Regions from separate parts of the Thioalkalivibrio nitratireducens DSM 14787 genome, predicted to be linked through region 4. Evidence: predicted binding sites of a transcription regulator. Region 4 holds the regulator's gene; each other region holds the start of a gene.

The links. Region 4 encodes sigma-54, which starts transcription at its own class of promoters, with help from an activator protein. Its sites were predicted from a motif close to TGGCANGNTNCNTGCTT; they were not measured.
Region 1: a site for sigma-54 is predicted at 3,830-3,846, ahead of TVNIR_RS15090 (DUF4168 domain-containing protein). Genes of this name have one in related genera too.
Region 2: a site for sigma-54 is predicted at 2,937-2,953, ahead of TVNIR_RS10260 (TorF family putative porin). Genes of this name have one in related genera too.
Region 3: a site for sigma-54 is predicted at 2,118-2,134, ahead of TVNIR_RS02020 (P-II family nitrogen regulator). Genes of this name have one in related genera too.

Annotation. Positions count from the first base shown of each region.
Region 1 covers NC_019902.2:3,301,790-3,307,174, reverse strand. The annotation lists gene TVNIR_RS15105 (MBL fold metallo-hydrolase) at 1-376, opposite strand, end outside; gene TVNIR_RS15100 (sensor histidine kinase) at 819-2,294, shown strand; gene TVNIR_RS15095 (sigma-54-dependent transcriptional regulator) at 2,332-3,696, shown strand; gene TVNIR_RS15090 (DUF4168 domain-containing protein) at 3,894-4,295, shown strand; gene rplM (50S ribosomal protein L13) at 4,429-4,857, shown strand; gene rpsI (30S ribosomal protein S9) at 4,896-5,288, shown strand; tRNA gene TVNIR_RS15075 (tRNA-Gln) at 5,326-5,385, shown strand, end outside.
Region 2 covers NC_019902.2:2,215,120-2,220,504, forward strand. The annotation lists gene TVNIR_RS10250 (MBL fold metallo-hydrolase) at 1-1,031, opposite strand, end outside; gene TVNIR_RS10255 (ATP cone domain-containing protein) at 1,028-1,891, opposite strand; gene TVNIR_RS10260 (TorF family putative porin) at 2,126-2,854, opposite strand; gene TVNIR_RS10265 (methyltransferase regulatory domain-containing protein) at 3,205-4,758, shown strand; gene TVNIR_RS10270 (SAM-dependent methyltransferase) at 4,839-5,385, shown strand, end outside.
Region 3 covers NC_019902.2:413,718-419,102, reverse strand. The annotation lists gene TVNIR_RS02025 (ammonium transporter) at 391-1,668, opposite strand; gene TVNIR_RS02020 (P-II family nitrogen regulator) at 1,710-2,048, opposite strand; gene TVNIR_RS02015 (HPF/RaiA family ribosome-associated protein) at 2,378-2,956, shown strand; gene TVNIR_RS02010 (CBS domain-containing protein) at 3,001-3,450, shown strand; gene folK (2-amino-4-hydroxy-6-hydroxymethyldihydropteridine diphosphokinase) at 3,485-3,982, opposite strand; gene folB (dihydroneopterin aldolase) at 3,985-4,338, opposite strand; gene TVNIR_RS01995 (amidoligase family protein) at 4,654-5,385, shown strand, end outside.
Region 4 covers NC_019902.2:2,728,854-2,734,238, reverse strand. The annotation lists gene hprK (HPr(Ser) kinase/phosphatase) at 1-375, opposite strand, end outside; gene TVNIR_RS12505 (PTS sugar transporter subunit IIA) at 365-838, opposite strand; gene hpf (ribosome hibernation-promoting factor, HPF/YfiA family) at 842-1,171, opposite strand; gene TVNIR_RS12495 (RNA polymerase factor sigma-54) at 1,206-2,624, opposite strand; gene lptB (LPS export ABC transporter ATP-binding protein) at 2,790-3,560, opposite strand; gene lptA (lipopolysaccharide transport periplasmic protein LptA) at 3,569-4,084, opposite strand; gene lptC (LPS export ABC transporter periplasmic protein LptC) at 4,081-4,545, opposite strand; gene TVNIR_RS12475 (KdsC family phosphatase) at 4,656-5,195, opposite strand; gene TVNIR_RS12470 (KpsF/GutQ family sugar-phosphate isomerase) at 5,195-5,385, opposite strand, start outside.

The DNA of each region.
Region 1 (5,385 bases), 570 kb from region 4:
CCAGAATCTGCTCGCCGACCAGGACCCGGTCGCCATCCCGGAGCCAGTGGTCGGGCAGGAAGGCGGCCACCTCTTCGGTGCCAAACATCCGGGCCTGCATCGGCAACTGCTCCAGCCAGAAGCGGTCCGCCTCGGCGGGCCCCACGATCGGGATGCCGGCGCGGTCTGCAAGTTCACGTGCCGCGCCCACGTGGTCGAGATGCCCGTGGGTCAGCAGGACCTGGCGCAGAACCAGCCCCCGGGTCGCGGCCTCGTTCAGCAGCGTTCCGGCAGACCCGCCCGGATCCACCCAGGCCGCTTCGCCGGTGGTTTCGCACCAAATCAGCGTGGCGTTCTGTTCGAACGCGGTGACGGGGATGCTGACGAATCCGAGCATGGCGGGCTTCCGTTTTGGCGGTGTCACAGGCGCTGGCCGTAGCGTTGCATTGGGGCCGGGGGATCCCGAAACCCGTGGCGGCCGACCGTGTCATTGTTGCAGACGGTGTTTCCTGCTTCCACGTGGGGTGCGAACGACGATCCGCCGGGGAAGCGCGAAGGCCGGCGGGGGTGTTGACACGACATCCGTAATATTAGAAACTGCTCATACGTTGATCGCATGCCCCCCTGCTGCGGTCAGCGTACTCCTCCATCCTCCTTTGGTGGTTATTCGCGCGGACTTCGGTCCGCGCTTTTTTTTTGCCCTGTTCCCGCCCATGCGTCGCCCCAGCGTGTTTCCGGCCCGCGGAGCCCGTGACCTGATGCAGGCGTTCCGGCTGCGTCCGCGATCTGCGCGATGAGCGGGGTTGCCGCTGCTGCCGACTGCCTCCATGATCGTGACTGTGTCATTCCGACTCAACAATCTGCGCAACGCCGTGCTCGCCTTCGTGCTGGTGCCGCTGCTCGGAGTGCTGATCGCCCTCGGCATGCTGGGCCTGCGGGAGTTCGAACAGCAGATGCAGCTGCGTATGCAGGAGGACATCGAACTGGTGGCGCGGTCGATTCGGCTGCCAATATCGACCGCGATGATCCGGCGCGATGTGATGGACGTGCAGCAGGCGCTGGATTCGGCGTTCCAGCTCGAGCAGGTGTTCGGGGTCTACGTCTATGATGCGGGCGGCGACCTGATCGCCACCAGTGGGCCGCGCAGCCCGTCACTGGACCGCCGCCGCGACGCCCGGCTGATCACCGCGACCGGTAGCCAGGGCGCGTTCGACGAACGCCATGGTCGCGAGGTGTTCTCGTTCTTTCTACCGCTGACTGACGCGGGGGGACGCATCATCGGTCTTCTGCAGATCACCCGGGATGTTTCCCGCTTCCAGGCCTACATCGCGCAGATGCGTTGGCAGGGCGGGGTGGCGATCGCGGTATTGTCCTTGCTGTTCCTGCTGGTGGTTCTGTGGGGCTATTACCGCGCGGTTGGGCGCCACGTGGATCGGCTGGCCCAGGCGATGCGGCGGATCGGGGAGGGCGCGCGCGGGCTTCGGGTGCCCGAGCAGGGTCCGGACGAACTGCGGCTGCTGGCGACGAACATGAACGACATGATCCAGCGGCGCGAGGATTCGGAGCAAGCCCTTGAAGTGCAAAGGGCGCAGCAGGCCGAACTCGAGGCCCGGCTGCGCCAGTCCCAGAAACTCGCGGCGATCGGACAGCTCGCCGCCGGGGTGGCCCATGAACTGGGCACGCCGCTCGGCGTGATCGCCGGCCGTGCCCAGCGGGCGCGTCGCCGGGCCGGAGCAGACTCCCCGCTGACCCGGGAGATGACCAGCGTGCTCGACGAACTGGGCCGGGTCGAAGGAATCGTGCGGCAGCTCCTGGATTTCGCCCGCAGGAATCCGCTGAACCTGCGCGACCTGAGCCTGAAAGGGCTGGTCGCGGACGTGGTCGCGCGTGCGCGCACCGCGCACGACCGCCCGGATGTCAAGATCTGCGTCCAGGCCCCCGCGAACGCCGACGACCTCCGGGTCCAGGTGGATCCGGTGCGGCTGGAGCAGGCGCTGGGCAACCTGGTCGGGAATGCGATCCAGGCAGCCCGCACCCGGGTCGTCGTGCGCTGGTGCCAGCTGCAGGACACCGCGGATTCCGCTGTCGAACTGTCGGTGGAGGACGATGGCCCCGGCATCGCCGAGGAACACCGGGACCATGTCTTCGATCCGTTCTTCACGACCAAGCCCGTGGGTGCGGGAACCGGGCTGGGGCTTGCGGTGGCCCATGCCGCGGTGGAGGATCACGGTGGCCGGATCTGGCTGGATCGCGAGCCGCAGAGTGGTACGCGTTTCGTGATGACACTGCCCGTGGATGGGGAACGCGCCTCGTGACCGCGGGGCACGATTAATGGCTGGGGACGGGCCGTCCATGCCGGAGGCGGTACTGGTGGTCGAGGATGACCCCGGCCACCGTAGCCTGTTGGACGAGGAACTGACCGACGCGGGATATGTGGTACATGCGGTCGCGAGTGCCGAGGAGGCATTCGACGCGCTGGGAGAGCGTTCGTTCGCACTGGTGGTGAGTGACCTGCGGTTGCCCGGGGCGGACGGCTTCGCGGTGCTCGAGCGGGCGCGGACACTGGTGCCCGCTCCCGGCGTGATCATGCTCACCGGGTTCGGCACCATCGACCAGGCCGTGCATGCGCTGAAGGCCGGTGCGGACGACTTCCTGACCAAGCCGGTCGATCTGGAACACCTGTGCCTGGCCGCGGACCGCGTGCTCCAGACGCGCCGCCTGCGGGCCGAGGTCCAGCAGTACCGCGAAGCGCTGGGAGACCACGGGTTTCACGGCATGCACGGGCGCAGCCCGGCGATGCTGCGCCTGTTCGAACTGATCCGGCGCATCGCGCGATCCGACGGCAGCGTGCTGGTCACCGGCGAGTCGGGCACCGGCAAGGAACTCGTCGCACGGGCGCTGCACGAGGAGAGCCCGCGTGCCGGCGGCCCGTTCGTTGCGATCAACTGCGCCGGGATTCCCGAGACCCTGCTCGAGTCGGAACTCCTGGGCCATGCGGCCGGCGCGTTCAGTGGCGCCCGCGGGGCGCGCAAGGGGCTGTTTCTAGAGGCGGACGGCGGAACGCTGTTCCTCGACGAGATCGGCGAGATGCCCCCGGCGATGCAGACCAAGCTGCTGCGGTTGCTGCAGGACGGCCGCGTCCGGCCGGTCGGTTCGAACGACGAGGTCGCGAGCGACGTGCGCATCGTGGCGGCCACCCACCGTGACCTCGCCGAGCTGTTGCGCGAAGGCCACTTCCGTGAAGACCTGTTCTACCGCCTGGAGACGTTCCGGATCGAGGTGCCTCCGCTGCGGGAACGGGGCGAGGACATCGAGCGGCTGGTGTTCCACTTCCTGCGTCGGCAGGCCGCGGCGCAGGAGGTTCCATTGCGAGGGCTGGCTCCCGAGGCGCTGCGGATGCTGCTGGGCTATCGGTTTCCGGGCAATGTGCGGGAACTCACCAGTCTGGTCGAGCGCGCCGCGACCCTGGCACAGGGCGAGGTGATCCAGCCGGAGGATCTGCCGGAGCGCGTTTGCGACGACCCGGGGAATGCGCGGGCCGTCGTGGCTGATCCCGCTGCAGGTGCACGCGACGAGGAGTGGTACACGCTGGAAGAACTCGAGGCGCGCTACATCCGCCAGGTGCTTGCCCATACCGGCGGTAACAAGCAGCGGGCCGCCCGGATCCTGGGTATTGGCCGCAAGACCCTGTACCGGAAATTGGGGGGTGACCTGTGACACTGCGAAACGGGGCGCTTTGACGCATGTGTCGAAATGACACGAACGGGGCGGCGCCCGGAGCTGGGTAGATCCTCCTTGGTTCGATCTCATCTGTCGGAAAATCAAGTAAATTCTAGTTTTTGGCCGATCCTGGCACGATCACTGCTACGCCTTTCGGTGCAATCCAGACCAATGCAACCGAAAGGAGCCTATTGATGACGATTCGCAAGACCACGCTGACCCTGGCGCTGACTTCCCTGTTCGCCCTCGGCGGTACCGCTCTGGCGCAGGACTACGGTGGTGCCGGCGCGGCGCCGCCTCCCGCCTACGGTGAAACTACCCCGGGCTCGGCAGCGCTCACCGAGCAGACCGTCGACACCTTTGTTGACGCCTTCATCGCGGTGCAGCAGATCCGCGAGGACTTCGCCGAGCGGCTCCAGTCAGCATCCGACGAGCACGAGGCTCAGACGATGCAGCAGGAGGCCCAGCACGAGATGATGCGCGCCGTCGAGGAGTCCGGGATGAGCGTACAGGAGTACAATGAAGTCGCGATCGCGCTGCAGGACGATCCCGAACTGATGCAGCAGGTACAGGAGAAGGCGGCGGACCGGATGTAATCCGCGCTTCCGCCCCAGCAGGCCGCTCCCTCCGGGGGGCGGCCTGCTGCCGTTCTGCGGTCCCTTGAATAACGGGCGCGGCTTGGTTATGCTTCCGCGCTTTCTGAAAAGCCCCGCACTCGGAGCAACAGGCATGAAAACCATAAGCGCCAAGCCGGCCGAAGTCGAACGCGACTGGTACCTCGTCGATGCCGACGGCAAGACCCTGGGCCGGCTCGCCACTGAGATTGCCCGTCGCTTGCGCGGCAAGCACAAGCCGATGTATACCCCGCACGTCGATACGGGCGACTACATCGTCGTGATCAACGCCAAGAAGATCCACGTGAGCGGCAACAAGGCCAACGACAAGATGTATTACCGCCATACCGGGTATCCGGGTGGCCTGAAGCAGGCGAACTTCACCCAGATGATCGAGCGCGCCCCGGAACGGGTGCTGGAGCTGGCCGTGAAGGGCATGCTGCCGAAGAACCCGCTGGGCCGGGCGATGTTCAAGAAGCTGAAGGTGTACGCCGGCAGCGCGCATCGTCATGCCGCCCAGCAGCCGCAGCCGCTCGAAATCTGATTCCGGGCCACAGCAGAGACGTCGAGGACAACGCATTCATGGCAACGAACCAGAACTATGGCACCGGTCGCCGCAAGACCGCCTCGGCGCGCGTCTTTCTGCGCCCGGGCAAGGGTGACATCACCGTCAACAACAAGTCGCTCAACGACTATTTCGGGCGCGAGACCTCGCGCATGGTCGTCCGGCAGCCGCTGGAGACCGCCGAGGCCACGGACCGCTTCGATGCGGTCGTGACCGTGAAGGGCGGTGGTGCCAACGGCCAGGCTGGCGCGATTCGCCTTGGCATCGCCCGGGCGCTGGTTCAGTATGACGAGACACTGCGTTCGCCGATGCGCCAGGCGGGCTACATGACCCGTGACGCACGCGAGGTTGAGCGCAAGAAGGTCGGCCTGGCCAAGGCCCGCCGCGCCAAGCAGTTCTCGAAGCGCTGAGTTGCCGACCCGGAGCCCCGCTCCGGGCCTTCCCGATTGGGGGATCGTCTAGCGGTAGGACTACGGACTCTGACTCCGTCAACCCAGGTTCGAATCC
Region 2 (5,385 bases), 510 kb from region 4:
CCACCGTGCGCCAACAGGTGCCCGAGGATGCGGCCCCCGGTCAGCATGCCGCTGCCGGCGATGATCATGATCGGTCCCTCGCGCTTGTCCAGGCGCCGTGCGCGCTGCGCGTGCTCGACGATGCGCACCCGCCCGAACGCGGCGTCCAGATCAGCCGATGTCAGCCGGTGCTCGTCCGGGTAGTTCCGGTAGAGTTCGGAAACCTCGGCAGCCATCGGGCTGCTGAGATAGATCGGCAGCTCCAGTTCGGGCCGACGCCGCAGCAGGCGATCCATCAGCACGATCAGCGTCTGCGCGCGACCGAGCGCGAACGAGGGAACGAGCAGCACCGAGCCGCGTTCGAGCACCCGCTCGAGCAGCTCCGCGAGGCTGTCCAGCGGATCGGCTGCAGGATGCCGGCGATCGCCATAGGTGGATTCCATCACCACCGCGTCCACGGCCGTGGGTGGCCGCGGCGGATACATCACCGGATCCTCCGGGCGGCCGATGTCACCGGAAAACCAGACCCGCTGTCGTCCATCGTCTACCTCGACACCCGCGGCACCGAGGATGTGGCCGGCATAGTGGAACGTTGCCTGCACGGACCCGATGCGCATAGCCCGGCCGTACGTCACGCTCCGGAACTGGTGCAGCGCCCGTTCCACGTCGGCGGTGTCGTACAGCGGCAACGCAGGCCGGTGGCGGGACCACCCGTCGCGGTTCGCCGCGTCGGCGTCCTCCTCCTGCAAGCGCGCGGAATCCATCAGGATCACGCGCGCGACCTCGCGTCCAGGCCGGGTGGTGTATACCGGCCCCCGGAACCCGGCCCGCACCAGGCGCGGAAGATAGCCACAGTGGTCCAGATGGCCGTGCGTCAGCAGCACCGCGTCGATCTTGCGCGGGTCGAATGGCGGCGGTTCCCAGTTGCGCAGCCGGCCGGCCTTCTCACCCTGGAACATCCCGCAGTCGACCAGCAGGCACTGCCCACCAGCCTCGAGCAGGTGCTTGGAGCCGGTGACGCCCGCCGCACCCCCGAAACTCGCGACCTTCACGCCGACTCCCTGCGGACCTTGCCGCGTTCCAGGATTTCCCGGCATTCGCGGCGCACGCGCTCGCGCTGGCGCGCATCGAGCCGCAGCGGCTCGAGCAGACGCGGCTTTTCCAGCAGATCGCGGCAGAGCACCGCACCTGCGTCGATCAGGTTGCGCTTCTGGGCCACCTTCAGGCTGTTCAGACAGGTGAGCGGGTGCAAGCCATGTTCATTGATCAGGCCACGAGTCAACGGGTAGTGATCGGTATTGTGGCCCGCGAGGATCAGGCCCTCGCAATCCGCGTAGGCGAGCGCATCCTCACTGTAGGTGGTGTTGCTCAAGACCCAGAACGCATCGTGCTTTCCGTCTTCGCCGACCAGGAGATCGACGGAGCGCGCACGAAGGTACAGCGGGAGTTTCACGTCGTTGCGATACGTCGCCCGGTTGTGGAACTTGCACTCGGCGAACAGGCGGGCGCCATCGCGCTCGGCGATGATATCGATCTCGTGTTGCACGCAGCGGCCCTGCACAAACCGATTGTAGTGCACCTGATAGCCCATCGCCTCGAACAGCCGGCCGCAGAACTGCTCGAACGGAAACCCGCTGGGCCCGAGATCGATCAGCGCCCGCTTCAGGCTGTAGGTGATCGCGGTCCCGCGCGATCGGCGCTGAAGTGCCTTGCGCGCCATGCGGTACAGCTTTCCGGTGGTGATGCCGTCGCGCAGGCGTGGCTCGACATCGGCGAGGACCTCCTCCGCCATCGCCTTGCCGGCACCTGCCCAACGCAGGGATCTACGGAGCTTCTCGCGCGAATACGCTTCGCGCTGCCCGTCACTCTTGCGGACCTCGATCCCGCCCTCCGCCGGGTCCCCGCGCTGCATCACCCCGCCCGCCTGTACACCCTGTCGCCTCCCGCAAACCCGAGGTCCGTCTTCACGTCGGCGGCTCCCGCAATCGTTCCGACCGCGTTGCGCGCAGCCCACCGCCGATCGCCGCGGCTGTGCATATCGAGCATAGCGCAACGCTGCCCCAACGCGCGATTCCAGTGGCGATCAGCAAAAGCGAAGGGCCCGGGTTCGCGGGAACCCGGGCCCTTCCTGCCATCAGACAACGCGTCAGAACGTCTTGGACCAGCCGACCCAGACCTTCAGGTCATCGGAGTTCGAGCTGCCAAGAGCGTCGGTCTCGCCGATATCCGCATACTCGAGATTGAACGAGAACTCGCCGTAGGTGGCGGCGTCCTTCACCAGGCTGGCCGCGAAATGTCCGTAACTGGCGCTCACTCCATCCTTACCGTCGATGTCGAAGTCGTAGTAGCCCAGCGTCAGGCCCAGTGCGAAGTCCTCGGGCAGCGGGATGTCCGCACCGATGTAGTAGTAGATATCTCCGGTATCGAACAGGTCATCGTCATTGTCGCTGTTGACGGTGTAGGCCAATCCCGCCTTGAACATGTTGAAACTGACTTCGCCGTAGATCTCGCCGAAATCGATGCTGTCGCTGGAGTCCGGGTAGGCATAGTAGAGGTAGCCGACATCGTAGCCGATGCCGTTGCCCAGCTCGCTCGCGAATCCCAGATACAGATCGAGCTCGTAGCCCGTGTCGTCGCCGAAATCGACGTTCGACGCCCAGGTGCCGGCGTAAAACCCGGACTCATGCTCGAAGTCGAGGCCTCCCTGAATGGCGGCGGAGTCGTCGGTCTGGGTTACCCCACGGAAGAGGTAGTTGGACACCACGCCGATGTTCGCAGCGAGCTCGGCCGAGGCGGTGGAACTCAGCGCAAGTCCGCCCGTGGACACCATCGCGATCGCGGCTGCTGAAACGGTGGAGCGGGTGAATCTCTTCATCTTCGGTTCTCCTGATGGGTATGGGTCGGTGGAATTACGGATTCAACGTTGTTGACGTGTCGCTCATCGACAGACCAGCTCCCAGCACGAGGCGTGCCAGGAACGCCACGGGGCCGAATCGGGTGCTTACAACAGTTGTTGCCGTGATGTAACAGCCCGCTGCCCCAGGGGGGTGCGGGCAACCCAGAGATACGCATCAACCTGGTGCACAGGTTTCACCGGCGACACAGGAATGACATCTGAATCACGGTGCCGATCGGACCGGACGGGAACGGCCGACCGGCATCCGGCATTGTCCAGCCGGTACTTTTGTCCGAGACTCGGGCTTCCCAGCGGAACTGGATGCAGGCATGCCCGAGACGATACGCGGCTACGACGAGATCCCCTACGAAAGCTTCCCGATCACGGAGACCCACCCCGACCGGCTCGCCGCGATCGGCCAATTGTTCGGCCTAAAGGCGCCGGATCCCCGCCGCGCGCGCGTGCTGGAACTGGGCTGCGCGGCCGGCGGGAACCTGCTCCCGGTCGCCTGGTTCCTGCCCGAAAGCCGCTGTGTCGGGATCGAGCTTTCACGAGAACAGGCCCTGCGCGGCAAGTCCCTCGCCGAGGCGATGGACCTGAACAACCTGACCCTCGAACACCGCGATATCCTGGATTTTCCGCTTGCAGGCGAGGCCTTCGACTATATCGTGGCGCACGGCGTGTTTTCCTGGGTTCCCGAGAACGTGCGCGAACACATTCTCGCGCTCTGCGGATCGCGCCTGGCGCCCGGGGGCATTGCCTACATCAGCTACAACACGCTGCCCGGGGGTCGCCAGCGGGCAATGCTGCGCGACATGTTCCTGCACCACCTGCGCGGCCGCGAATCTCCCCGGGAGCGGCTTTCCGGAGCGCGGGAATTACTCGACTTTCTCGCCACCCCGCTCGAGAAGACGCCCGCCGGCCACGAGTGGCTGCAGCAGGAACTGCAGTACCTGCGTAGCGCACGGGACAGCTATCTCTATCACGAGTATCTCGAGGACCGGAACGATCCCCTGCTCTTCGCCGACTTCGTTGCGGCCGCGTCGCGGCACGGGCTGCAGTACCTGGCCGACAGCCAGTTGCATACCCTGTTCCCGTCGACGCTCGGGCCGGCCGCGGAACAAGCGCTCTCCCGGTTCGACGACCTGGTCTGCGAGCAGCAGTACGCCGATTTCCTGCGCCTGCGCCCGTTCCGTCAGTCCCTGCTGTGCCGGTCCAACGACCCGTTGGATCGCGACATCGACCTCGATACCCTGCTGTCGCTGCCGCTGTATGCGGACCTGGTTCCGGCACGGAACGGGCCCCGCTTCCGCAATGCCGCCGGACAGGAGTTTCGGGTCGACGATCCGCTCACCCGGGCGGTGCTCGGCGTGCTGGCCGCGGCAACTCCCCGCGCCCTCACGCTGACCGAGGCGTGGCCACAGGCCGTGGCCTCCCTGTCCGCGAAGCAGCGGGCAAGGGCCACGGACGGAATCCCGGCTACCCTGGCATCGGCGCTGTTCAACCTGTTCGTCTCCGGTGGCGTGCAGGTCACGCGGATCGGGTCGGAGGCGTGGCGACGCGAAGTGCCGGTTGGGTCGTCGGGTCCCTGCGCCTCCCGGCTCGCGCGCACACTGGCGCAGCGTGGGGAGGCACTGATTCCCACCCCGCGCCACCAGGCGCTGGAGCTCGATCGGGTTTCCCGCCGGATGGTCGTGCTGCTCGACGGAACCCGAAACGCCCCACAGATCGTCGACGCGCTGCTGTCGGAGGCGGCTTCGGACGCGGACTGGGCCCGGTCGCTGGGCGGCGGACCGCCCGAGCGACTCCTACCGAAGCTGCGCACCAGTCTGGACCGGCTGCTCCGGCTGCTAGCACACCACGGGCTGGTGAAGATGCCGTGACCTCGAGACGGGCCTTTATCTGAACCCCATCTTTAGGAATACTGGGCTCCTCCGTGCCACCCAGCTCATCGGATCGAGACATGACCCTGCTCGGCCTATTAGAAGAATACGTCCGTGACGGAACCCTGAGACTCGAACTGCCCGACGGTTCCCGCCGCGAATTCGGGTCGGGAACCCCGCAGGCCAGCATCCACTTGCACGATGCCGCGGTGATGCGCCGGATCGCGTACGATCCCGGCTTCGAGTTTGGCCAAACCTACATGGAGGGCGGCTGGGATCCCGGCCAGCACGGCCTGCGGGCGGTGCTGGACATCACGATGCGGAACTTTGCCGCGATGTTCGCGCAACGAGCGCGCCACCCGCTGGGGATCCTCCGCAAGCTGCTGCAGCAGGGGAACCGGGTCCGCCGAGCGTACCGGAACGTGGCGCATCACTACGACCTGGACGAGTGGCTGTTCCGGCGTTTTCTGGATCGCGGAATGTTCTATTCTTGTGCCTACTTCGAGCGGCCGGAAATGACGTTGGAACAGGCACAGGAGGCCAAGTGCCGCATCATCGCGCGCAAGCTGTGTCTGCAGCCGGGGATGCGCGTGCTGGACATCGGCAGTGGCTGGGGCGGGCTCGCCA
Region 3 (5,385 bases), 1.7 Mb from region 4:
CCTTGTCCCAAAGGCAGATCCGCGGTTTCCGAAGCGCGCATTCTACCCGACGCGCCGGGGGCACATGAGGCTGGGATTCGTCGAGCCCGCGGCTGCCCGGGATGGCCGACGGGCAGCGACCAGGGTGAGAGGGCCGAGCGCACCGCGGCAAGGTCGTGCACTGCCCCTCCCCAGCCCCCCGCGCGGAGGGGTTGCGGATTTGGTCTCGTTCCGGCTGGGGATCTTTCGGCGCGGGGGGCACCGCGGGTTGGTGTCCCCCGCCCAAAAAAAGCGGGCGCCTGGGCGCCCGCAATCACCGATGTCACGTCCTGGGAGACGGTGCGGTCGGTGTCGGAGGAGACTCCTTCGTGGGAACCCCGGGTTCGCCCCGGGGTTGCTGGTTTATGGGTCTCAGGCCTTCTTGACGAACTCGGGATAGGCCTCGAGGCCGCATTCGGCGACATCCGCGCCCAGGTATTCGTCCTCTTCCGGGAGGCGGATACCCATCACCAGCTTCAGCACGAACCAGACGATCAGGCTGGTGATGAAGACGAAGACAAAGATCGCGACGAGACCGCTGATCTGGCCGACGACGGTCGCATCGCCGTTCGACAGCAGCACCGCCATCACGCCCCAGATGCCTGCGGTGCCGTGCGCCGAGATCGCACCGACGGGATCGTCGATTTTCAGCTTGTCCAGCCCGACGATCGAGAACACGACGATCACGCCGCCCACTCCACCGATGATCGCAGCGAGCAGCGGTGACGGACTCAGCGGGTCGGCCGTGATCGCAACCAGGCCGGCAATCGCGCCGTTCAACGCCATGGTCAGATCGGCCTTTCCGAACAGCAGGCGGGTGGTGATCAGCGCCGCAATCACGCCGCCGGCCGCCGCCAGGTTGGTGTTCGCAAACACCGCCGCGACATTGTTCGCCGAATCGACGTCGGAGACCTTGAGCTCGGAGCCGCCGTTGAAGCCGAACCAGCCCAGCCACAGGATCAACACGCCCAGCGTGGCCAGCGGCAGCGCGGCACCGGGAATCGCGTTGATCTCGCCATGCGGACCGTACTTGCCCTTGCGGGCACCGAGCAGCAGGACCCCGGCCAGCGCAGCGACCGCACCGGTGAAATGCACGATGCCCGAACCCGCGTAATCGACGTACCCGAGTTGGTCGAGAAAGCCGCCGCCCCAGCTCCAGAAGCCCTGGATCGGATAGATGAACCCGGTCAGCACCACCGCGAACGCGAGAAAGGCCCAGAGCTTCATGCGTTCGGCGACCGCACCGGAGATGATCGACATCGCGGTGGCCACGAACACGACCTGGAAGAAGAAGTCGGCACGGTCGGAGTAGTACGGGCGCCCTTCTGCCGCGTCGTACGACATGTCGCCGGTGAACGCGGCGGTCACGTCCACCGCGGTATTGTCGCCGGAAATGAAGAAGCCGACGCCCGGGATGATCGAGCTCAGCCCGTCGCTATACATGATGTTGTAGCCCACCACCATATACATCACGCTGGCGATGGAGTAGAGGGCGATGTTCTTGGTCAGGATCTCGGCGGTGCTCTTGCTGCGGACCAGGCCCGCTTCGAGCATCGTGAACCCCGCAGCCATCCACATCACCAGTGCGCCCGCCACCAGGAAATAGAAGGTGTCCAGGGCATAGGCAAGTTCTGCTACCTGCTGTTCCATAGTCGGATTTCTCCAGTGAAAGTGAGTTCAGCGCCGGCGCGTCACAGCGCCTCGGCCCCGGTTTCGCCGGTACGGATGCGGACCACCTGCTCGATCGGGGTAATGAAGATCTTGCCGTCACCGATCTTGCCGGTGCTGGCCGACTTGGTGATCGCCTCGACCACGCGGTCGACCAGGTCGCCGTCGACCGCGACCTCCAGCTTCACCTTGGGCAGGAAGTCGACCACGTACTCGGCCCCACGGTAGAGCTCCGTGTGGCCGCGCTGGCGACCGAACCCCTTGACTTCCGTCATCGTCATGCCTTGCACACCGATTTCGGAGATTGCTTCGCGAACATCATCAAGCTTGAAGGGCTTGATGATCGCCGTGATCATTTTCATCGTTCACTCCTTGTTGCCAGTGCCTGTAAGTCCTCGAGGGAAGGTGTCGTCATGCAGACGACGGGGCTCCTGCACGGGGCGTGCCAACAAGGGGGCCGACGATGCACGGCCTTTTCTTGGCCCTCAAACGCACCGGCCGCGGCACTTGCACCACAACCGCACCGGAGGCGGAGCCCGCCGCACCGATTCGGTGCACCTCCTCCGGCGAGCTCACGCGCCGCGACGGAGGGTAGCCACGGCGTGTCTATACTCGGGGTAGCAGGGCCTGAAAGGGCCGTAGATGGCTTGTTTCAACGTGCCACTCCCGCGCGGAGTGCAGGAGCGATGCAATGAGCAACCCTGGAACACCCCTGGTCGAGATCGCCTTTCGCAACATGGATCACTCCCCGGCGGTGGAGGACAGGGTTCGGGCACAAATCGCAAAACTGGGCCAGTTTCACGATCAGATCATCGCCTGCCGGGTGGCGGTCGAAGCACGCCACCGCCATCAGCACAAGGGACATCTCTACCACGTGCGCATCGATCTCACCGTGCCGAACGCCGAACTGGTCGCGAGCCGGGAACCCGACGCGCACCAGGCCCACCAGGACGTCTACGTGGCCGTGCGCGATGCGTTCGCAGCGATGCGGCGGCAACTCCAGGATTTCGCGCGCAAGCAGCGCGGCAACGTGAAGCTCCACGAGCCCCCACCGCACGGGCATATCCGGGAAATCGCCCCGGCCGCGGATTACGGCATGATCGAGACCTCCGACGGGCGCGAGATCCGCTTCAGTTCCGCAAGCGTGGTCGATGCGGATTTCGCCAAGCTGGAGGTCGGTGACCGGGTCTGGTTCACCGAGGTCACCAGCGACGATGGGCCGGCAGCCAGCACGGTGCACGTGGAGGGCAAACACCACGTCGTCGGCTGAGGCCGGTCCTTGCGATCACACCCATCACCACGGAGCTTCGGACCATGCAAGCGGGAGATGTCTGCAAACGGGAAGTTATCGTGATCCAGGACGACGAATCCGTTCAGGTGGCCGCGGAACTGATGCGGCGGCACCACGTCGGCGACGTGGTGCTGTACCGGGAGGAAGGCGGTCGCCGCATCCCGACCGGCATCATCACCGACCGCGACCTGGTCGTGGAGGTTCTGGTGCCGGGACTCGACCCAACGACGCTGGCGGTACGCGATATCGTAACCTCGCCACTGTCGGTCGCACGCACCGACGACAGCCTGTTCGATGCCCTGGAACGGATGCGGGCCAAGGCGATCCGCCGATTGCCGGTGGTGGACGCCGACGGTGCGCTGGCCGGAATCCTGACGATGGATGATGTCATCGGCCTGTTCACCGAGTTGCAGGGCCGCCTCTGGGCCGTGGTCGAACGGCAGCGCGAGCACGAGCAGCGCCGAAGACCCTGAACACCGCGGCCCGCGCATGGCGCCCGCAGGCGGCTCAGAGGGGGTCGGGCGGAAGCACCGTCAGAGCATCCGCGCCGGGAAAGTCCTTCCAGAGTTCGCCGACGGTCGTGTCGTGCCCGGGGAGAATCCGTTCCGGGGCCAGCATCGCCAGCGGCCCCAGCACGTAGGCGCGGGTGAAGACCTCGGGGTGCGGCAACGGCGGACTCGCCGATTGCGTGTCTCCGAGCAGCAGCAGATCGGCGTCGATCGTCTTCGGCGCGAGCCGGGGTTCTCCAGCAGCACGTCCCAGTCGTCGCTCCATCCCCTTCAGCCAGGCGACCAGCGCGGCAGCGGAAAGGGAGGTGTCGAACCCGACGCACAGATTCCAGTAATCCGGCCCGTCGTATCCCGCCGCGCCACTGACACAGACGGGCGAACGTGCGACTGCCCCGAATTGCCCGCTCAGTTCGTCCAGCGCGCGCCGCAGATTTGCGGCCGGCGCGACATTACTGCCGAGCCCGACGAACGCGCGGCGGGAAGGCGGGCTGGACACTGTCAGGGATGCCCGCGCTCGATCACGATGCCGACCTCGCGGGCGCCCGCCACCGCCCCCGGCTTGCCCACGGTCAGGCGCACCGAGTGCCCCCCGAAACGACGCAGCAGCGTCTCGGCGATCTCTTCGGCGAGGCATTCGAGCAGTACATGGGGCTCGCGGCTGGCGATCGCGCGAATGCAATTGGCTACGGCCTCGTAGTCGACGGTATCGGCGATATCGCCGGAGCGTGCAGCCACGCGGGTGTCGGCTCCCAGTTCGATGTCGAAGCGGAGCCGCCGCCGCACCCGCTGCTCCCAGGGGTAGACGCCGATCACGGCCTCGACCTCTAGGTCACGGAGATAGATATGGTCCATCGCGGCTCGTCCTCCCGGCCTCGCCTGTGAAAGATGCGGTAATGCGCAGACATACCTGGGCAGACTGCGTTCGACCCCGGCGGTCCCGGTCCCGACCGCCTCCCCATCGCGGGGACGGCGGCAGACCGGTGCGCTATGATCCGGGCGCAGCCGGGTCGGGGCAACCCCGATGCCGGTTCGGCCCGTACCGGAAACCGCTCGGGGTTGGCCCGCGTGCCATGCGGGCAGCGGCGAACCGACGGATTCCGGTCCGGTCCAACGGGGCTTTCCCGGGGGCCGGGACGCCTGGGCACCGACATGGGAGCGAATGCAGTGATGACCGCCCGATTCCGTGAACTGCCGTGGCCCGAGGCTCCGGACGGCCGTCCCCGGCGCATCGGCGTCGAACTCGAAATGGCGGGAATCCCGCTGGAAACCATGGCCGAGACGGTCCGCAACGAGTTCGGCGGCCGTATCGAGACCGGCGGTGCCTTCCTGACGCGCGTGCTCGACACCGAGTTCGGCACGTTCGAGGTCGAGCTGGACGCCCTGGTTCTGAAGGACCGGCGCTATCGGGAGCACCTGAAACGGCTCGGGGTAGACCTCGACGACCAGGACAGCGCGGCCCTCGAACGCTGGCTCGCCGGCGCAGCCGGCCGCATCGTGCCGCACGAGATCGTCGCACCGCCGGTACCGCTCGGTGTCCTCCCGCGCCTCGACCGGATGCGCGCCACGCTGCAGCGGCAGGGTGCGCAGGGAACCCAGGCCGCGCTGCTGTACGCGTTCGGCCTGCAGCTGAACATCGAGGTCCACAGCCTCGATGCGGCCTGGATCACCTCGATCGTCCGGGCGTTCGTGCTGCTGTACGAGGCCCTGGTGAAGGTCGGGGAGATCGATCTCGCGCGCCGCCTGTCGCCCTACATCCGACCCTTCCCCGGAGGCTACGTGCGCCACGTGCTGCAGTCCGGGTACGCGCCCGACATCACCCGCCTGATCGACGACTACCTGGAACACAACCCCACCCGCAACCGGCCGCTGGACCTGCTCCCGCTGTTCGCGGAGATCGAC
Region 4 (5,385 bases):
AATCACCTCGTGACTGCTTGAACTCGTGCACAGGATCACTGGCAGCGGGTGCGGACAGTGCGCGGGCAGTTGTTCGAACGGACAGGTTCCCTCGGCGAAGATGACCGCGGCGGTGCCGGTGGCCGCGAGGTCATGGATCAGCTTCTCGTGCTCGGTGGGCCCGAGGCTCTCGATGTAGGCGGCCTCGCGGTCGCCGATCACCTGGATCCGGTTGGGCCGGATCAGGTTCAGGTGGCCAGCCAGCGGCAGGTCGCTGTCGGTCGTGCCGGGCAGGATGCGATCTGCCGCGACCTTCTGCCCGTGCACGTAGGTCAGCCCCATCCGTGGCCCGAGGGTCGCGACCAGGTCGGCCAGGGTGAGCTTGTCAGGCATCATGGAACGCAGCGGTGGCGGCCTGCTGCAGTCCCGGTGGGTCGACCGCGCGGCGCATTGCGGCGATGTTGTCGGGCCGGGACAGTGCCCGCGCAAGCTGGGCCAGCAGTTCCAGGTGGTCGCCGGTGGACGCTTCCGGGACAACCAGCGCGATCAGGATGTCGACGGGTTCGTGATCGAGTGCGTCAAAATCCACGCCCTGATCGACCCGTAGGATCGCGACCCGGGGCGCGTCGAGTTCAGCCATCCGGCCATGGGGGATCGCCACCCCATGGCCGAGGCCGGTGGAGCCCAGCCGTTCCCTCGCCGATAGAGCATCGAACACGAGGTGAGTGGGCGGCCCGGCGGCCGACTCGTCGGCCCCCCCGGCCAGCAGTTCGCCCAAGGTCTCCAGCGCCCGCTTCTTGCTCGAAACCGTCGGCTCGATCTGGACGCGTTCCAGCGTGAGGAGGTCGGCGAGCCGCATGGCTCAGGCGGTTTGCTGTCGGTTGCGCATCGCGCCTTCGGCGCGGTGGTGGTCCTTCATTTTCTCCTTGTGCTTGATCAGCTGCCGGTCCGTCTTGTCGATCAGGCCATCGATCGCCGCGTACATGTCGTCATGCGTGGTGTCGGCGTGGATCTGGTTGCCGCTGACCTGCAGGTTCGCCTCGGCCTTGTTGTGGTTCTTCTCCACCGTGAGCACGACATGGATATCGATCACCTGATCGAAGTGGCGCTCGAGGCGCTGGAACTTGTCCTCGACATAGTCACGCAGGGCGCTCGTGATGTCGACGTGATGACCGGTCAGGTTGATTTGCATACTCACACTCCTTTCATGGGTGGGAACGCGAGCGCTAGACGAGCTGCCGTCGTTCGCTCGATGGCGGCAGGTTCATTGCCTCGCGGTACTTGGCCACGGTACGCCGGGCCACGTTGATGCCCCGGTCCGACAGGACCTGGGCGAGTCTGGAATCGCTCATTGGGCGATCGGGAGGTTCTTCGCTGATCAATTGGCGGATCATCGCACGGATCGCGGTCGCGGAGCATTCGCCGCCGTCGCGGGTGCCCACGTGGCTCGAGAAGAAATACTTGAACTCGAACACGCCGCGCGGGGTATGCATGTACTTCTGTGTGGTGACCCGGGAGATCGTCGACTCATGCATCCCCAGTGCCTCAGCGATATCGCGCAGGATCAGCGGCTGCATCGCCACCTCGCCCTGTTCCAGGAATCCGGTCTGGCGCTCGACGATCGCACGCGCGACCCGCAGCAGCGTTTCATTGCGGCTGTGTAGGCTTTTCAGAAACCAGCGCGCCTCCTGCAACTGGTTACGCATGAAGGCGCTGTCGCGGGCGTCGCTGACCCGACGCACCATGCCGGCGTACAGGCTGTTGATGCGGATCCGTGGCGCGATCTCGGGGTTCAGGTCCACGCGCCAGCCGGTGCCGTCCCGGCGCACGTAGACGTCCGGAGTCACGTATTCCGGGGGCTGGTTGCTGATCTGGCTGCCGGGCCGGGGGTTCAGCGTGCGGATCAGTTCCAAGGACCGGGCCAGTTCTGCTTCGCTCAGGCCGAGTGCGCGTTGCAAGCCCTTGAAATCGTGCCGTGCCAAGTGGTCCATCCCATCTGCGACCACCCTCAGCGCGGCGTCGCGCTCGGGCGTCGCCGGAGGGAGGCTGCGCAACTGGATGGACAGGCACTCGCGCAGGTTGCGTGCGCCTACGCCGACCGGGTCGCATTGCTGGATCCAGTGCAGTACGGCCTCGATTTCGTCGATGCCGACTTCGGTTTCGCCGCCCAGCGTGTCCTGCAGGCTGTCCAGGTCGGTCTCGAGGTAGCCGTCGGCGTTGATGCTGTCGATCAGCGCCGCGCCGATCCTGCGGTCGGCATCGTTCAACGGGCTCAGGTGCAGCTGCCACAGCAGGTGTTCGTGCAGGCCGCCACCCGCCCCCGCCTGGTTCTCGAACGGATCCCGGTCGTCCGATTCGCTCCGCTGTCCGGTGCTGCTGCCGTAGTCGGTGGTGTCCCAGGACTCACCGTCTCCGGGCTGGTCCGGCGCGGATGCCTCGGTCTCGGGGCCGGTCTCGGTCTCCGGCGTGCCGTCGCTCGTGTTGGCATCCTCTGCAAGCTCCAGCATCGGATTGCTCTCCAGCGCCTGTTGCACCTCCAGTTGCAGTTCCAGCGTCGACAGTTGCAGCAGCCGGATCGCCTGTTGCAGCTGGGGCGTCATGGTCAGCGTCTGACCCAGCTGGAGGTTCAGGGATGACTTCAACATGCGGCGGCACTACAGGGGGCATTGGTGTTCATGGCTTCATGGTACTGCCTGTGCACGCGCTTTTGCAGTCTCCTGCAGCCAGGGCGGGTTCGCGGCTGGTCTTGCGCAGATCCGGCGCGCCAGTCGCAGGCCGGGAATCCTGCTGGCGTAGACGCCCCGGGACTGCTACAGGCGGAAGTGTTCGCCCAGGTAGACGGTACGTACCCGGTGGTCGGCGAGCAGTTCCGCGGGGGTGCCCTCGCTGAGCAGCCGTCCCTCGCTTAGGATGTAGGCGCGGTCGCAGATTCCCAGCGTCTCGCGCACGTTGTGATCCGAGATCAGCACCCCGATGCCGCGCTGTTTCAGATGTCCGATCACGTCCTGGATCTCGACCACGGAGATCGGATCCACGCCGGCGAACGGCTCGTCGAGGCAGACGAACTGCGGGTTGCCGGCCAGCGCCCTGGCAATTTCGGCGCGTCGGCGCTCGCCGCCCGACAGCGCGATACCGGGGCTGTCGCGGACCGTTTCGAGCTGGAATTCCTCGATCAGCGCATCGCCGGTCTCGCGCCGGCCGGCCGCATCCAGGTCGCGGCGCAGTTCCAGCACGGCCTGCAGGTTCTGCCACACCGTCAGCCGCCGGAAGATCGACGCCTCCTGGGGCAGGTAGCCGAGACCCAGCCGGGCGCGCAGGTGTACCGGGGCCCGGGTCACGTCGCGCTTGGCCAGTTCGATCCGGCCGGCATCCGGCTGGATCAGGCCGACCAGGATATAGAAGCAGGTCGTCTTGCCGGCACCGTTCGGCCCCAGCAGCCCGACCACCTCGCCGTGACGCAGGTGGACGTCCACCTGGGACAGGACCGTCCGCTTGCCGTAACGCTTGGTCAGGCCGGTTCCAGTCAGGCAGGCGTCGGCAGCGCTCGCCGGACAGGGGGTTTCTGGCCCAGCGGCCCCCATCGCCAAACTCATTCCGGGCGCGGGAGGATCGTGATGTGTACCCTCCGCGTTTCGCTGCCCTCGATCCCGATGATGTCCTGTGCGAGGTCGTAGGTGATGCGCTCACCGCTGGCATCTTCGGTTGCGGTCTGCACCCGCGCATCCTGCAACAGCACCAGGATCTGGTCGTCGAAGGTGTATTCCATCCGGTCGGCGGTGGCCACGCGCGGCTGCCCGGCGGGGTCGGGCGATTCGGCCCGGACCGGGTTACCCTCGGCTTCCATTCGTACCGGGCGCCGTTCCGGGGCGTGGATCACGATGCGGTCGGCATGCAGCGTGAGGTTGCCCCGGGTGACCTCGACGCTGCCGCTGTAGGTTCCGACGCCGCGCCGGTCATCCATCTCCGCGCGGTCGGCACTGATATGGACCGGCAGTTCTTCCAGAGTCTGGGCGGCCAGGATCGCCGGAGCGGCAAACAGCGCCAGGCCCAGCAAGGCGGTCGCGGCACCGACAGGTGACTGGGGGGCAGGGCGGGTCTCGTTCATCGTCGCATGTCCCGTGGGTTTTCCGGAGCATAGACCGTTTCGACCTCGCTTCGCAGTTCGATGAGGTCGGCCGCCACGTCGGCGTGCATCCCGATGCCGGTCATGAACAGGCCCGGACGGACCAGCGTGGCCCGGGCATCGGTGAACACCTCGCGGGTGTCGGTCACGATGGTCACGTCGGCACTCGTGATCTCGGTCTGCGGCTGCTCCGGGCTCGGCAGGCGCAAACCCTCCGTGGTGCCCAGCAGCACCAGCCGGTGCGCTGCCGGGTAGTGTACCGCGGCGGGCGCGGTCCAGACCCAGTCGATATGGCCGTCGGTCAGGAATTCCAGACGCGGATCCTCGGCGCGCTGCAGGCCCAGTTCGTCGAACTGCTGGAGGCTCTCGCCTTCTAGTACATGGGTGATCTCGCCGCGTTCGTCGGTGACCCGCAGCACGAATCCGGTGATGTCGAGCTGCACGCCGGGTTCCAGCGCCACAGACGCGGACGGGGCAGCCAGGGCTGCAGCCAGGGTCGCCGCCGCGGCGCGCCCGCGTCCGGCGCCAGGAGCCTCGGCAGGGAGCGCGCCGCTTAGTGTCGGAGATAGGCATCGAGGATCTTCTCCAGGCTGCCCCGGGCGGCCAGCAGCTGCTCGCAGATCTCGCGTACTGCGCCGCGTCCGCCCGGTGCGGCGGTGACCCAGTGGGCGTTTTCCAGCACCAGCGGATGGGCGTCGGCAACGGCGATGCCCAGTGACACTCGCCGCATCGCCGGCAGGTCGACGACGTCGTCGCCCACGAAGGCGGCATGTTCCGGCTGGTACCCGCTTTGTGCGAGCAGTTCGGTTACCGCATCCCCTTTTTCCCGACGTCCCTGCAGGATGTGCTCCACCCCGAGATCCCGCATCCGGTGCAATACGACCTCCGAGCTTCGTCCCGTCAGGATCGCGAGTTCGAGACCGCCTTGCTGTGCCATGCGGATGCCATGGCCGTCACGGCTGTTGAAGGCTTTGTATTCCTCGCCCGCATCACCTAGGAACAGGCTGCCGTCGGTCAGCACGCCGTCCACGTCGAGGATCAGCAGGCGGATCCGGCGTTGATGCTCCTTCAGGGTTTCGGGAGGCAGCGGCATCAGGCCACCCCCGCACGCAGCAGGTCGTGCATGTTGATCGCTCCTACCAGGCGTTGTCGTTCGTCGTCGATCACCGGCAGGGCATTGATCCGGCGGCTCTCCATGATCTGCAGGGCCTCCGCCGCCAGCCAGTCGGGGCGCGCGGTGCAGCCGTTGCGCGTCATCACCTCGCCGACGGTCAGGCGGTGCA